DNA from 2 places in the Brevibacterium sp. LE-L genome. Region 2 is predicted to be linked to the other one. Evidence: predicted binding sites of a transcription regulator. Region 2 holds the regulator's gene; the other holds the start of a gene.
The links. Region 2 encodes HspR, which represses chaperone genes until heat shock. Its sites were predicted from a motif close to AAGTTGAGTCNNNNNGACTCAACTT; they were not measured.

Region 1: ACQE2J_RS15805 (ATP-dependent Clp protease ATP-binding subunit) is a predicted target of HspR. The motif match lies at 2,545-2,569, and genes of this name have one in related genera.

What each region holds. Positions count from the first base shown of each region.
Region 1 covers NZ_CP189759.1:3,458,744-3,466,277, forward strand. The annotation lists gene ACQE2J_RS15805 (ATP-dependent Clp protease ATP-binding subunit) at 1-2,526, opposite strand, end outside; gene ACQE2J_RS15810 (DUF3152 domain-containing protein) at 2,743-3,540, opposite strand; gene ACQE2J_RS15815 (VOC family protein) at 3,698-4,366, opposite strand; gene ACQE2J_RS15820 (TIGR04028 family ABC transporter substrate-binding protein) at 4,849-6,558, shown strand; gene ACQE2J_RS15825 (ABC transporter permease) at 6,555-7,534, shown strand, end outside.
Region 2 covers NZ_CP189759.1:606,863-614,396, forward strand. The annotation lists gene ACQE2J_RS02665 (carbon-nitrogen hydrolase family protein) at 1-677, shown strand, start outside; gene dnaK (molecular chaperone DnaK) at 1,126-2,988, shown strand; gene ACQE2J_RS02675 (nucleotide exchange factor GrpE) at 2,988-3,671, shown strand; gene ACQE2J_RS02680 (DnaJ C-terminal domain-containing protein) at 3,851-4,870, shown strand; gene ACQE2J_RS02685 (heat shock protein transcriptional repressor HspR) at 4,885-5,325, shown strand; gene ACQE2J_RS02690 (DUF1206 domain-containing protein) at 5,400-6,275, shown strand; gene ACQE2J_RS02695 (LPXTG cell wall anchor domain-containing protein) at 6,398-7,534, opposite strand, start outside.

The DNA.
Region 1 (7,534 bases), 1.3 Mb from region 2:
GGCCTCGGGCGTGACCGTGAGATCCCCGTCGACGACGGTGGCGCGGATCCGGCCACCGTCGCCAACCGCCTCGGTGACGAGGAGATCGGCGATCCGGTCATCAAGCTCGCGCTGGATCACCCGGCGCAGCGGACGGGCACCGAATTCGGGCTCATACCCGGCGTCGGCGAGCCAGTCGAGAGCCTCGGGCGAGACATCGAGACCGATGCCCTGAGCCTCGAGACGCTGCCGTGAAGCCTCGAGCTGATGGCCCACGATGGCGTGGAGCTGCTCACGATCGAGACGGGAGAACATCACGGTGTCGTCGATGCGGTTGATGAACTCCGGACGCATGAACTCCTTGAGCCGACCCATGACCTTGGCCTTGAGGTCCTTCTCCGCATCCTCGGCGGCACCAGCGGCGAAGCCCAGCGGAGTGCCGGACATGAACTCCGAACCGAGGTTGCTCGTCATGATGATGACGGTGTTGCGGAAGTCGACCGTCCGACCCTGACCGTCGGTCAGCCGTCCGTCGTCGAGGACCTGCAGCAGCAGGTTGAACGCATCCGGGTGGGCCTTCTCGACCTCGTCGAGAAGGATGACCGAGTACGGGCGGCGGCGGACCTGCTCGGTGAGCTGCCCGGCCTCGTCGTAGCCGACGTAGCCGGGAGGGGCACCGACGAGACGGGACACGGTGTGGCGTTCGCCGAACTCACTCATGTCGAAGCGGATCATCGCGGATTCGTCATCGAACAGGGTCTGTGCGAGCGCCTTGGCCAGTTCGGTCTTGCCGACACCGGTGGGGCCGAGGAACAGGAAGCTGCCGATCGGCCGGTCGGGATCGCTCATCCCGGTCTGGCTGCGGCGGATGGCGCGTGACACCGCGGTCACCGCTTCGTCCTGCCCGACTACACGATCGTGGAGGACGTCCTCCATGTTCGCCAGGCGCACCTTCTGACTCTGCGTCATCCGGGCCGCCGGGATTCCGGTGGCACGGGAGACCACCTGGGCGATCTCCTGGTCGTCGATGATCGCCTCGGCGGCAACGGTCTTCGCGGCGTCGGCACCCGGGTTCTCCGCGGTGTCGATCCGGGCGGCCACCTCGGTGGTCTCATCGCGCAGGCGTCCGGCGCGTTCGTAGTCCTCGACCTCGATCGCGGACTTCTTCTCGGCCTCGAGCTCGGAGAGCTTGAGCTTGAGGGCGTCGATGTCGACACCAGGTCCGCGCTTGAGCGACATCCGGGCACCGGCCTGGTCGATGAGGTCGATGGCCTTGTCCGGAAGGAACCGGTCGGTGATGTAGCGGTTGGAGAGTTCGACGGCGGCCCGGACCGCCTCGTCGGTGTAGGTGACCTCGTGGAATTCGGCGTAGCGGTCCTTGAGTCCGTCGAGGATCGTCACGGCATCGGCGACGCTCGGTTCGCCCACGATCACCGGCTGGAATCGGCGTTCGAGAGCTGAATCCTTCTCGATCGTGCGGTATTCCTTGAGCGTGGTCGCGCCGATCATGTGCAGATCGCCGCGCGCCAGTCGCGGTTTGAGGATGTTGCCGGCATCCATCGAATTCGCTTCGCCGTTGCCGCCGGCGCCGACGAGGGTGTGGAGTTCATCGACGAAGACGATCATGTCTCCGTCCTCGGCGATCTCATTCAGCGCCCCGGTCAGTCGTTCTTCGAAGTCGCCTCGGTAGCGGGTGCCCGCGAGCATTCCGGGCATGTCGAGGGAGATGATGCGTTTGCCGTGCAGCTGCTTGGGCACATCGCCGGAGTGGATGGCACGTGCGAGGCCTTCGGCGATCGCGGTCTTGCCGACGCCGGCCTCGCCGAGGAGGACGGGGTTGTTCTTCGTCCGGCGGGCGAGGATCTCAATGGTCTGTTCGATCTCGTCGGCACGGCCGATGACCGGGTCGAGGCGGCCTTCGGCGGCGAGCGCCGTGAGGTCGGTGCCGTACTTCTCCAGCACCGATCCCTGCCCGTCCTCACCGTCGGCTTCCTGACCGGGGTGCATGCCTGCGGCCTCGGCTGCTTCGGCTCCTGCCTGCAGGGCCGCCTGGGTGACTCCGGCCTGGGCAAGGATGCGGCCCGCAGGCATCTCCTGGTTGAGCACGAAGGCGAAGAAGATGTGCTCCGGGTCGATGTAGGTCGAACCGAAGGCGCGGGCCACCTGGTAGGCGTCGAGCAGCGCCCGCTGGGCCGAACCGGTCAGCGTCGGTGTGGATTCCACCTCGGTGTCGGTACTCGCCGGAAGGCGCTCTTCGATGCTGTGAGCGATGGCCTCGGGGTCAGCACCTGCCTGCCGCACGGCGGAGATTCCCGGTTCGGAATCGACCATCGTGCGGAGGATGTGGAGTGCGTCGACCTCGGACTGTCCGTGCCTGCCGGCGAATTCGGCGGCGGCCTCGATGACTTCGTGGCTGCGCTTGCTCAGCAGGCGGTTGATGTCGACGGCTCGCCCGCGGCGGGCTCCGTTCTGTCCCTGGAGGAAGCGGGCGAGGAACTCGTCGAATGAGTCTCCACCCGAACCTGCGGGTCCGAAGAATGTGGCCAAAGCCGACCTCCTCTTTCAGAGTTGAGCGTATACGACTCAATCAACAGGAGATCCGCTGCAGTTATTCCCGCGCGAATCTGAGGTCGCCGTCACACGCCGCCACGGCCCCGATGAGGGGCTGGCGGCCGGGTGGAGCGGACGCGGTCGGACGGTCGGACGGTCGGACGGAGCGGCAGTCGCCTTCACCACGGAGCGGCAGCACAGCCTCAGACGCACTCAGCCTTTCGAGGGCCATCCATTGGGTTCGCAGCCCTGCAGACCTTTGGTCTGCTGCTGCATGAGCGGTGCGGCCTCCCCGGGGCCGGGACAGGACTCGTGACCATGGCCCAGTGCATGTCCGACCTCGTGATTGATGAGGTACTGCCGATACTGGACGATGTCATCGAACTCCTCGGTGGCCGCGACCCAGCGTTTGGCGTTGAGGATGACATTGGGTCCGTTGCGGCACGAGAGTTTGCCCAGGGTGCGCAGTGGCAGGCACATTTCGTCGACGGTGTCGGGGCTGGCGATGGAGATCATCGTGTCCTGCCCCTCGTCGACGAGTTCGATGGAGACATCGTCGATGTCCTGCCAGCCGCGCTCGTCCTGGAGGGTCCTGATGATGAAGTCGCCGGCTTCGTCGACGTCGATGGGCAGGTTGTCTTCGACGCGCAGTGCAACCTTGAAGGTCTTGCCTCCGTCGCGGTTGAGTCCGGTCTCTTCGGCCGGTCGATCCCATTTCCCGCTGCCGTGAGCGTCGATGTCGTCTTCGCTGACTCCTGCCGCGCCGGCGTCATCGACGTTCGCGGTTTCGGTCGGCGCAGGCGACTCCGTCGGGTCGTCGCTCGCCTGGCCGCTTGTCTGGTCACTCGGGCCGGGCGATGCCACGGCAGTCTCGGCTGCCTTCGGGGTCGGCCGGGTCTCCTCGTCTGCGGCGGGCGCACAACCGCTCAAACCGATGAGCAGCGAGACAGCGGCAAGGGAGGTCAGGGCGCGGAGGTGCGAGCGGGAGGCGAGGCGGTTTCGACTGAGCACGCATGCGAGTCTAGCCGCCGCCTCGTCGAGAAACAGGTTGAGTGCCGAAACACGCGTGCACGCGGCAGTGCTTCGGCGCTCATCCCGTGTCTCGACGCCCGGCTTGAGTTTCGACGCCCGGCTTGTGTCTCGGCGCTCCGCTTGTGTTTCGGCGAAATCAGAACTCGAGGACACCGCCGGGGCCGCGCAGCTTCGCCCGCAGGCGGCACTCTGGTCCTTCAAGAACTTCGGCGTCGCCGGCTCCGAGCACCTCGAGCACCTGCCGGGCCGCCTCGGGTTCCGGGGATTCCACACGGAACTCGAGGAGTTCGAGGGTGGGCAGGGCCGCCTCGGCGGGGTGAACCGACTCGGCCCAGTCGATGAGGAACGGCTGCGCACCTGCGTGCGGGAGCGGGGAGCGGGTGGTCAGTCGCCATTCGAGGCGGTCGCCGTCAGCGGTATCGCGGGCCATGTCCTTGACCTCGCCGAAGTCGATTCCGGCGGAGTTCGCGGCCGCGATCTTTGCGAGGAAGGCCCGCGGGTGGATGGCCCAGGTCTGCAGGGTCAGCCCCGTGGACAGGTGCGCGTCGAGCGGGAGCGTCCCATCAGCGGGCGGTTCCTGCTGCGGGTCGGGCCCGAGGATCTCGAGGTAGGTGTGGGCACCGTCCGCCCAGTGCGCGGGAGCGAGACCGAGCAGGAAGTTCGCGGTCCCCATCCCCGTGTGCGAACCACCGGAGACAGCACGCAGACCGGTGGCTTCCTCGACGGCGGCGACCCCCGCTTCCAGGTCGGGAACCGTGATGATGAGGTGGTCGAGTTCAGCGGGAATGGTGTTCGGAACGTCCATGATCCACCCGGACCTTTCAGATGAGTGCGTAGACCCTCAGTCTCCCCCGCTTCGACGTCGAGGGCAATGCCGAAGAGGGCGCGGGCCGTGCGAATCGTCGCCGGGGCAGCCTTAGTGCCAGCCACCAAGCGAGCAGCATCCCGGGCCTCGGGTGTGTACCGCCCACGAGCTCCGGGCGCGCAACGCCCTCGGTGAGCCTCATTCGGACCAGGACCTCGAATTGCTCAACATCTTCTCGAGGGTCGGGGGCAACGATGACCTGATGGTCGAAATCCGATCTTCTCAACATGTCTCAATATGAAGCCCCGGATTGACCGCGAACATCACGATGCGCTTAACTCGAACCATGCACTTCCACCTCGGGATCCGCTCCGGACATCGCCTCTGCCTGCATTCCATCGCACCGGCAATGTCCGCATATTGTTGAACTATCACACTGACGTTTCGCAATTCCATCTCTCCGGCCCGAAGGACCTCATTCCATGACGGACGACCGTCCCGCCACCTCGACGCGCCACGCTCAGCGTCACCTCGACCGCCGATCGCTCCTCGGACTCGGCCTCGGTTTCGGCACACTGCTCACCCTCAGCGCCTGCACACCACGGGACGCCGGTTCCCTCGCGGACGGCGAACCCGTGCGCGGTGGGGTGCTCACCTACTTCGAACCGCAGACCTGGACGCTGCTCTACCCGCCGTCGGTCGGCTTCTATCCCAACGGCGGAATCATGAACAACATCTCCGCCCGCCTGCTGTGGCAGGACCCCGAGACGCTCGACCTGCACCCCTGGCTGGCCACCGAGCTGCCGGAGATCGACGCCGAGGCCAGGACCTACACCTTCACCATCCGTGAGGGAGTGACCTACTCGGACGGTTCGCCGCTGACTCCGGCGAACGTCGCGAGGAACTTCGACCTCTTCGGCCGTGGCGACGAGTCACGCACCCTGCCGGTGTCCGAACAGATCTCGAACTACGAACGCAGCGAAGTCCTTGATGACCACCGAGTGCGATTCCATTTCTCCGCCCCGTCCCCCGGCTTCGCCCAGGCGACCTCGACGATGAACGCAGGACTGCTCGCCGACTCCACCCTCACCCTCGACGCCGAAGGCTTCGGCCCCGGCGGAGCCACGCAGATCCACACCTGCGGCCCCTTCCACATCACCGCCGAGACGATCGGCACGAAGCTGTCTGTCCGCGCCCGGGAGGACTACGACTGGGCGCCCCCGCACCTGGACCATCAGGGCCGAGCCCACCTCGACGGCATCGACTACCTCGTCAACAACGAATACTCGGTGCGCATCGGAGCCGTGCTCTCCGGGCAGGCCGACGGCGTCCGCGACGTCCAGGCACCGGACGAGTCACGCGTGACCGAGCAGGGACTGCGCCTCTTCGCGAAAGCGACGAACGGGATCAACAACAGCATCAACTTCCGCTTCCGCCACGATCTGCTCGCCGATCTCGACGTCCGGCGGGCGCTCATCGCCGCCATCGACCGCCAGGAGATCGTCGACAAGCTCTTCACCCCGAACTACCCGCTGGCCACCGGACTGCTGGCCAAGGGCGCGATGGGCTACACGGATCAGTCGGGTTCCTGGGAATACGACCCGGACAGAGCCAACCGACTCCTCGATGAGGCCGGGTGGAGCGAACGCAACGGGCAGGGCTACCGCGTCAAGGACGGGCAGCCACTGGCCCTGACGGTGAATATCGCACTGCCGCAGCCGCGTTCGAACGAAGTCCAGACCCTCATCCAACAGCAGCTGCGCCGCGTCGGCGTGCGCCTGTCGATCAACCCCGGCGACCAATCGAAGCAGACTCTCGACGCCCTCGACCTCGATACCGTGCAGATCTACCACTCGATGGTTGCCCGTGCCGACTTCGACAACCTGCGCTCGAACTACTCCTCGGTCAACCGCGACGTCTTCCTCAACGGCGCCGACCGCACGGACGCCGCCGACGGTTCGATCGATGCGAAGGTCGACGAACTCCTCGAAGCTCTGGCCTCCGAGCCCGATCATGAGAAACGTCAGCAGGCCGCCGAGGCGGTCCAGAACTACCTCGTCGAGCAGGCCTACGTGCTGCCGTTCTTCGAGGAGCCGCAGGTCTTCGCCTTCCGCCGCCGCGTCCACGGCTTCACCACCGAACCCGTGGGTCGGCCCGACTTCTACAGCACCTGGCTGGCAGGAGAGAAATGATCCTCGACACCCGCTATCTCATCGTCCGCCTGGGCCAAGCGGTCCTGGTCCTCCTCCTCGCGTTCACCGCGGCGTTCATCCTGCTCAGCCTCATCCCCGGCGACGGCGTCACCGCCCGCTTCGCCGATCCCACGTTGGGCCTCTCCCCTGAACAGATCGCCGAGATCCGAGAGGCCACCGGCGCCGACGACTCGTGGTTCGGACGCTATATCACCAGCCTGACCGGATTCCTCACCGGCAACTTCGGCTATTCGGTCCAGACGGGTGCCGCCGTATCGACGATCATCTCCGCGGCCCTGCCCTCGACCGCGGTGCTCGCGATCTCCGGGTTCGTCACCGCCCTCGTCCTCGCCGTACTCATCGCGGTCTTCGCGACCTACGGCCCGGCCACCGGGCCGCTGTCGCGAGTGCGTCGGGTTCTCGACTCGGTGCCCAGTCTCTTCATCTCGATCCCCGTGTTCTGGCTCGGAATCCTGCTCAGCCAGGTCTTCTCCTTCCAGCTCGGAATCGTCTCGGTCGTCGATGCCGGCCCCGCCGAAGCGCTCGTGCTGCCGACCCTGACCGTGGCGGTCCCGCTCTCGGCTCCGATCGCCCAGGTGCTCATCCGCTCCATCACCGAGGTGCAGGCCTCCGGATTCGTCAAGGTCACCACCGCGAAGGGCGCCTCCGAACTGTGGCTCCTCGTCCACACCGTCGCCCGCAATGCGGTGCTGCCGGGACTGACGATCATCGGGCTCGTCTTCGGCGAGCTCGTCGCCGGTGCCGTGGTCACCGAAACCGTCTTCGGCCGCAACGGCATCGGGCTCATCACCGCCCAGGCGGTGACCCACCGCGACAATCCGATTCTGCTGGCCGTCGTCGTCATCGCCACCTTCGGCTACGTCATCATCAACCTCATCGTCGACCTCCTCTATCCCATCATCGACGTCCGGCTGCGCTCGAAACGCAGCGTCGCCTCGGTGAGCAGGAGCCTGCG
Region 2 (7,534 bases):
TGTACATGGCCCAGGCGTTCATCGACGCCGACGGCGAACTGCAGGGTGTGAGGCATAAGCTCAAGCCCACCCACGTCGAGCGCACGGTCTTCGGAGAAGGCGACGGCTCCGACCTGCAGGTCCATCAGACCGAGCTCGGACGCATCGGCGGACTCAACTGCTGGGAGCACTTCCAGCCGCTGTCGAAATACGCGCTGTTTGCGGAGAACGAAGAGATTCATGTCGGAGCCTGGCCGTCGTTCTCGATCTACGAAGGAGCCGCTCAAGCGCTCAGTCCGGAGGTCAATACCGCAGCAAGCCGCGTCTACGCCGTTGAAGGTCAGGCTTTCGTCCTCGCCCCGTGCGCCCTCGTCGGTCAGGCCGCGATGGACACCTTCTGCGACACAGAGACGAAGAAGCATCTCCTCAAGCTCGGCGGCGGGCACGCCCGGATATTCGGGCCAGAAGGCTCGGAGCTCGCGACACCGCTCGCGCCCGATCAAGAGGGAATCCTCTACGCGACCCTTGATCCCGCGATGATCGCGATCGCGAAATCGGCAGCCGACCCGGTCGGGCACTATTCTCGCCCCGACGTGTTCCGACTCCTCATCAACCGCAACCACACCCCGAAGACCGTAGACGTGGCGACCCTGGCCGATGTGGAACCGGCCGCGGATCTCTATGCCGTGGAAGACTGAAATGTCCGCGCTCGAATCCGCAATTCCTGTGTATCTCAGGCAGGAGCGAACCCGCCCGATGGCGATGAAGGACGGCTGCCGTCCGGCAACGGGTCTGCTTGGATTCTCGCAGCACAGCCAGTTCGGATAGAGCCCGGCGGACAAGAATCTCCTAACGCTCCGCCTGCGGAAGATCGGCTTCCGAAAGCACTGACGGTCCCGGAAAACGGGGCCGTCAGGTGCGTGAAAAGGAATTCTTCAGTGCGGAGGAATAAAAGCAACCTCACCAAAGTTGAGTCTAGTGTACGCAACTTTGATGAGGTTCGACTTGACGGCCGAAACCTCGAAGAGAATACTTGAGTCAGGTTGGCTCAATGTGTGCGGTCGAGTGGTTCTGCTGAGGAATCGGAGCCGCCCGATCGCACACATTCGAGTCGCAGGAACTCACAATCTGTTAGGAGAGAACACTATGGCACGTGCAGTCGGAATCGACCTCGGAACCACGAACTCCGTCGTCACCGTCCTCGAGGGCGGCGACCCGAAGGTCATCGCGAACGCAGAGGGCGGTCGCACGACCCCGTCCGTCGTTGCGGTCAACAAGAACGGCGACTCCCTTGTCGGTGAGATCGCCAAGCGCCAGGCTGTCACCAACATCAAGAACACGGTCGCTTCGGTCAAGCGCCACATGGGCACCGATTGGTCCACCGAGATCGGCGGCAAGAAGATGACCGCTCCGGAGGTCTCGGCCCGCATCCTCCAGAAGCTCAAGCACGACGCTGAGGAATACCTGCAGGAGAAGGTCACCGACGCGGTGATCACCGTTCCCGCATACTTCAACGACGCCGAGCGTCAGGCTACGAAGGACGCCGGTGAGATCGCCGGACTCAACGTCTCGCGCATCATCAACGAGCCGACCGCTGCTGCTCTGGCCTACGGCCTCGAGCGCGGCAAGGAAGATGAGACCATCCTCGTCTTCGACCTCGGCGGCGGCACCTTCGACGTGTCCCTGCTGGAAGTCGGCAAGGATGAAGACGACTTCTCCACCATTCAGGTCCGTGCGACCTCGGGTGACAACCGCCTCGGCGGTGACGACTGGGATCAGCGGATCGTCGACTGGCTCGTCGAGCAGGTCAAGAACAACTACGGTGTCGACCTGACCAAGGACGCCACTGCTCTGCAGCGCCTCAAAGAAGCCGCTGAGCAGGCGAAGAAGGAACTGTCCTCGGCCACCAGCACGAACATCTCGCTGCAGTACCTGTCGATGAGCGAGAACGGACCCATCCACCTCGACGAGTCGCTGACTCGCGCGAAGTTCGAGGATCTCACCAAGGACCTCCTCGAGCGCACCAAGGCTCCGTTCCACGCAGTCATGAAGGACGCAGGCGTGTCTGTGTCTGACATCGACCACGTCGTCCTCGTCGGCGGTTCGACCCGTATGCCCGGCGTCTCCGCCGTCGTCACCGAACTCACCGGAGGCAAGGAGCCCAACAAGGGCGTCAACCCCGATGAAGTCGTCGCGATCGGTGCGGCAGTCCAGGCCGGTGTCCTCGTGGGAGAGCGCAAGGACGTTCTGCTCATCGACGTCACCCCGCTCTCGCTCGGTCTCGAGACCAAGGGCGGCGTGATGACGAAGCTCATCGAGCGCAACACCCCGATCCCGACCAAGCGTTCGGAGACCTTCACCACGGCTGAGGACAACCAGCCCTCCGTGTCGATCCAGGTCTTCCAGGGTGAGCGCGAGTTCACTCGCGACAACAAGAACCTCGGCACCTTCGAGCTGACCGGCATCGCTCCGGCTCCGCGTGGTGTGCCGCAGATCGAGGTCGCCTTCGACATCGACGCCAACGGCATCGTCCACGTGTCGGCCACCGACAAGGGCACCGGCACCGAGCAGTCGATGACGATCACCGGCGGTTCCGCACTGCCGGAGGAAGACATCGAGCGCATGGTCCGCGAGGCCGAGGAGCACGCAGAAGAGGACAAGAAGCGCCGTGAGGCCGCCGATGTCCGCAACAATGCTGAGAACCTCGCCTACCAGACCGAGAAGCTGCTCACCGACAATGCCGACAAACTCCCTGAAGAGATCAAGACTGAGATGCAGGGCGACGTCGACGCTGTCAAGGAAGCGCTCAAGGGCGAAGACGAGGACGCAGTGAAGACCGCCTACGACAAGCTGATGGAAAACCAGCAGAAGATCGGCGAAGCCATCTACAACCAGCAGGGTGGTGCCGAAGGCGCCGCAGCTGCCGGTGAGGGTGCCGCCGAGTCCGGTGCCGATGACGACGTTGTCGACGCCGAGGTTGTCGACGAAGAGGATGAGGAGAAGAAGTAATGACTGCCGAGGGCAACGACGAGTCGTCCGAGGAGCCAGGCTTCACTTTCAGTGACAAGCGCCGGGTCGATCCGAACACCGGTGAGGTCCGTCCCGAGGCCGACGCACAGTCGGCCTCGGCCGAGGCCGGCGAGGAGCCGACCGCGGACCCGAACGCCGAGCAGGCCGAGACCGCTTCCGCGGCCGATGCCAGCGACCTCGGTGTCGACATCCCCACCGATGCCTCCGGCCTCGAGGACACGGAGCCGGCGGACGAACCCGAGCCGGGATCGGAGGCCGCAGCGCACCTCGCTGACCTCAAGCGCATCAACGCTGAGTACGCCGCCTACCGGATGCGTGCCGAACGCGAACGCGAACGTGCGGCGCTCGGCGGCACGATCAAGGTCGTCGAGGCGCTCATCCCCGTGCTCGATGAGGTCAAGCTCGCCCGCGAGAACGGCGATGTCACCGGGCCTTTCGAGACCCACGTGGACAAGCTCGTCGACTCGCTGGCGAAGCTCGGCGTCGAACAATACGGCGAGGTCGGCGAGGAGTTCGACCCGAACGTCCACGAGGCGCTCATGCAGCAACCCTCGGACGAGGTGGAGAGCCCGACGATCTTCCTGGTCATGCAGCCCGGATACCGGATCGGGGAGCGCATCATCCGCGCCGCCCGGGTCGGTGTCCAGCAGCCGGAGGACTGAAACGACCACGATCGCCGAGGCGGCCCCCGGTCCCGTTCGTCAGTTCACTGACGTACGGGGTCGGGGACCACCTCGGCGGCGGTCCGGATCTTCGGGGCAGCGTCCCCGGGGATGCGGATTGTGAGGAGACAAGTGAATACAGTGCTGACAGGATTGATGGGAAGGAAAGGAGGTGCCAGGTGAATACCGGACCTCAGAATGATTGGTTCGACAAGGACTTCTACAAAACCCTCGGCGTCTCCAAGGATGCTTCCGACGCCGAGATCAAGAAGGCCTATCGCAAACTCGCGCGCAAGTATCACCCGGATGCGAATCCCGGTGATGAGAAGGCCGAGGAGAAGTTCAAGGAGATCGGGCAGGCCCACCAGGTGCTGTCCGACAAGGAATCGCGTGCCCAGTACGACCAGGTCCGCGCTATGGGCGGCGGTGCCCGGTTCAGCGCCGGATCCGGTGGGCCCGGCGGTGCCGGTGCTGGCGGATTCGAGGACGTATTCTCCGATCTCTTCGGAGGTGGCGGACGCACCCGGACCCGCACGACATACGGAGGCGGAGGCGATGTGCCTCCGGATCTGGCCGATCTGCTCGGCGGATTCGGCGGCGGTGGCGGCTACGGCGGCGGATTCGGTGGGGGCTACTCGCCCCCGGTCAAGGGTGGCGACATCAAGTCGACCACGACGCTGTCGTTCACCGAAGCGATCGACGGTGCCTCGGTGAAGCTGAACATGCCAGGCGGCAGACCGCTGACCGTGCGGACTCCGATCGGTGTCAAGGACGGGCAGAAGATCCGCCTGGCCGGCAAGGGCAAAGCCAGCCCGAACGGCGGCGAGGCCGGTGACGTGATCCTCACGGCGAACGTCAAGCCGCACCCCGTGTTCACCCGTGACGGCGACAACCTGCGCATAGATCTGCCGGTCAGCTTCGACGAGGCGACCCTCGGCGCCGAGGTCAAGGTGCCAACTTTGGGCGGGATGCCGGTCAAGGTCAAGGTCGCACCGGGGACACCCTCGGGCCGAACCCTGCGTGTGCGCGGCAAGGGCGTGAAGACGAAGAAGGGCACCGGCGATCTCCTCGCGACGGTCGAGATCGTGGCGCCGAAGAATCTGTCCGATGAGGCCAAGGCGGCTGTCGAAACGTTCAAGGCCGCCACCGAGGGCGAGGATCCTCGGGCTGGCCTGCTGGATCGGGCTAAGGCCAGTTGAGGTGGTGAATCACAATGCACATTTCATCGAGTGCTGCGGTGTATGTCATCTCGGTGGCCGCGGATCTGGCGGGGATGCACCCGCAGACACTGCGGCAGTATGACCGCTTGGGCCTCGTCACTCCGGAACGCACCGCGGGCCGCGGGCGGCGCTACTCGGGTCAGGACATCGCCAAGCTGCGACTGATCCAGCAGCTGTCCCAGGACGAGGGAGTCAATCTCGTCGGGATCAAGAAGATCATCGATCTGCAGAATCAGGTCGATGCTCTCAAACACCGCAATGAGGAGCTCGAGGCCGAGGTCCGTTCGCGGATGACGGCGCAGGAACGCGAGGCTCGCGTCTTCGCCGCCGGCACGGTGGGTGGAGATGTCGTCTCGATCTCGCGGGGGCGTCGCCCGCGGGGCCGCCCCGAACCGGGTGCTCTGGTGCTGTACAACCGGTATCGACGCGGCTGAGCCGGCGGCAGCCGGACAGGGACACGACGACACACAGAGACGCTGCGACACTGAGAACTGCGACACTGATCTCTGTGAACGAGAAAGAGAAGGTCCGTCAGGTCGCCGACAGCGCTGATACGGCGGCCCAGGAAGCCGCTGACAGCCGCTGGTTCGAGCGGGTGGCTCGTGCCGGCTTCCTTGCCAACGGATTGGTCCATGCCATCCTCGGTGCGACTGCTATAACGATCGGGCTCGGTCAGGGCGGGGGAGACGCCGATCAGGCCGGGGCCGTCGGCCAGATCGCTTCACAGCCGTTCGGCATGGTGCTGATCGTCATCTGCTTCCTCGGCTGTGCGCTGATGGCGTTGTGGTGTCTGGTCAATGCGTTCTTCGGCTCGGCATCGCTGCGTGGCGCAGGCACTCGAGACCCGCAGCAGAAGCAGGGGAGGAAGCAGTGGATCGACTTCTTCACAATGGTCGCTTCTGCCGTTGCCTATGTGGTGGTTGCCGCGACCTTTTCCCAGTTCGTCTTCGGAGGGGGAGCGGACTCGGGCAAGACGAGCTCACAGGACTCGACGACCGTGGCGAAAGCACCGGGTGGACTGTATGTCCTCATGGCCGTCGGCGCCGTGATTGCGATCATCGGCATCGTGTTCAGTATCAACGGACTGCGACGGAAGTGGAAAGAGGAGCTGCGTCGGCCGCGCAGCACGATCACTCGTTTCCTGGTCGGATTCACCGGCGTCGTCGGTTATCTGGGCAAAGGTGTGACGCTGCTGTCGGTGGGCATCCTCGTTGCGGCCTCGGCGGCCACCGGTGATCCGGAGGAGTTCACTGGAATCGACGGTGCGCTCAAGGGGATGCGCGACCAGCCCTTCGGGCCGTGCCTGCTGCTGGCCGTGGGGCTCGGTCTGATCCTCTACGGAGCCTTCCTCGCTCTGCGCTCGAGGTACGACCGCATGAAGTGAGCTGTCTGCTGCCTCCCCTTCTGACGACTACAAGAAGAGCGCGAACCCGGTCGGGTTCGCGCTCTTCTTTGTCTCACGCCCAGCTCAGTCGAGTTCGGGCGATTGTTCGCAGTTCGTCGCTATCAGATCTCAGCGGGATCCTGGGCGACCTTCTTGCGGCGCATGGTCAGTGCGACTGCGACTCCACCGATGAGGAGGAGACCTGCACCGCCGACGAGGCCGGTCAGCTCGGTACCGGTGCGGGGCAGGTCGCCGCCGTTGCCGGCATCTCCATTGTCGCCATCGTCGTTTCCGTCTTCGCCGCCGTCGCTGCCGCCTGCATTGGCATCGTCGCTGACGGAGAACTCACCGGTCAGTTCGTCATCGCCACAGGTGACGGTCACATCGTAGTCGCCGATGTAGGCCGAGGCGTTGGAGGCGCTGGTGCCGTAGACGTTGACGCTGGCCTTGCCCTCGTCGTCAGCCTTGACGGTCTTGTCGAAGGCGGTGACGTTCGACTCGCCCTTGGGGTTGACGAGGAAGCGGATGTCTTCGCCGGGCTCGCAGTTTTCGACGGCGAGGGTGACGCCCTTGTCTTCCTTGACGAAGTCAGCGGGGGAGATGGTCTCGGGGGAGACGGCCAGCTTGGCTTCGGCAGCAGGAGTGGTGGGCTCGTCGGTTTCGTCTTCGGTGATGGTGAAGGTCTGAGCATCGGAGCTGGTCTCGGTTTCCTGGTCGACGCCCCAGACGGAGTAGTCGCCGGCCGGGAGGTTGTCGTCGCCGTCGAACTTCAGGGTTGCGGAGATCTTTCCTTCTTCGTCGGCGTCGACTTCGACGGTGGCGAAGGGCGACTGGGCGGTTCCGCCGACGACGGTGACCTTTCCGTCGGGGGTGAAGCCCTCACCGGTGACCTTGATGCCGTTCTTCGCGAAGTCGCTCTCCGAGATCTTGTCGGTGCTGAGCGAGACCTTCTGGTCGGCAGCGGGGGCCTCGGGCTCGTCGGTTACTTCGAAAGTGGTGTGGTGTGACTCGTTGGAGTTCGTGGCGTTGTTGGCCACGACGCTGTACTTGCCGATGAATGCTTCATCATCGAGGCCTTTGACTCCGGTCGCGAAGGCGCCGGTGTCATCGGTGGTGAGTGTCTCTTCGTACGATCCGACCTGATCGTTGGTGTGGCTGACAACCACCGAGTATTCAGTGTTCGGGTTGAGGTCGGCGCCGACGATGTCAACGCCCTCGGCGACGAAATCGGCAAGCGAGATCTCGCTCTCCGACACGTT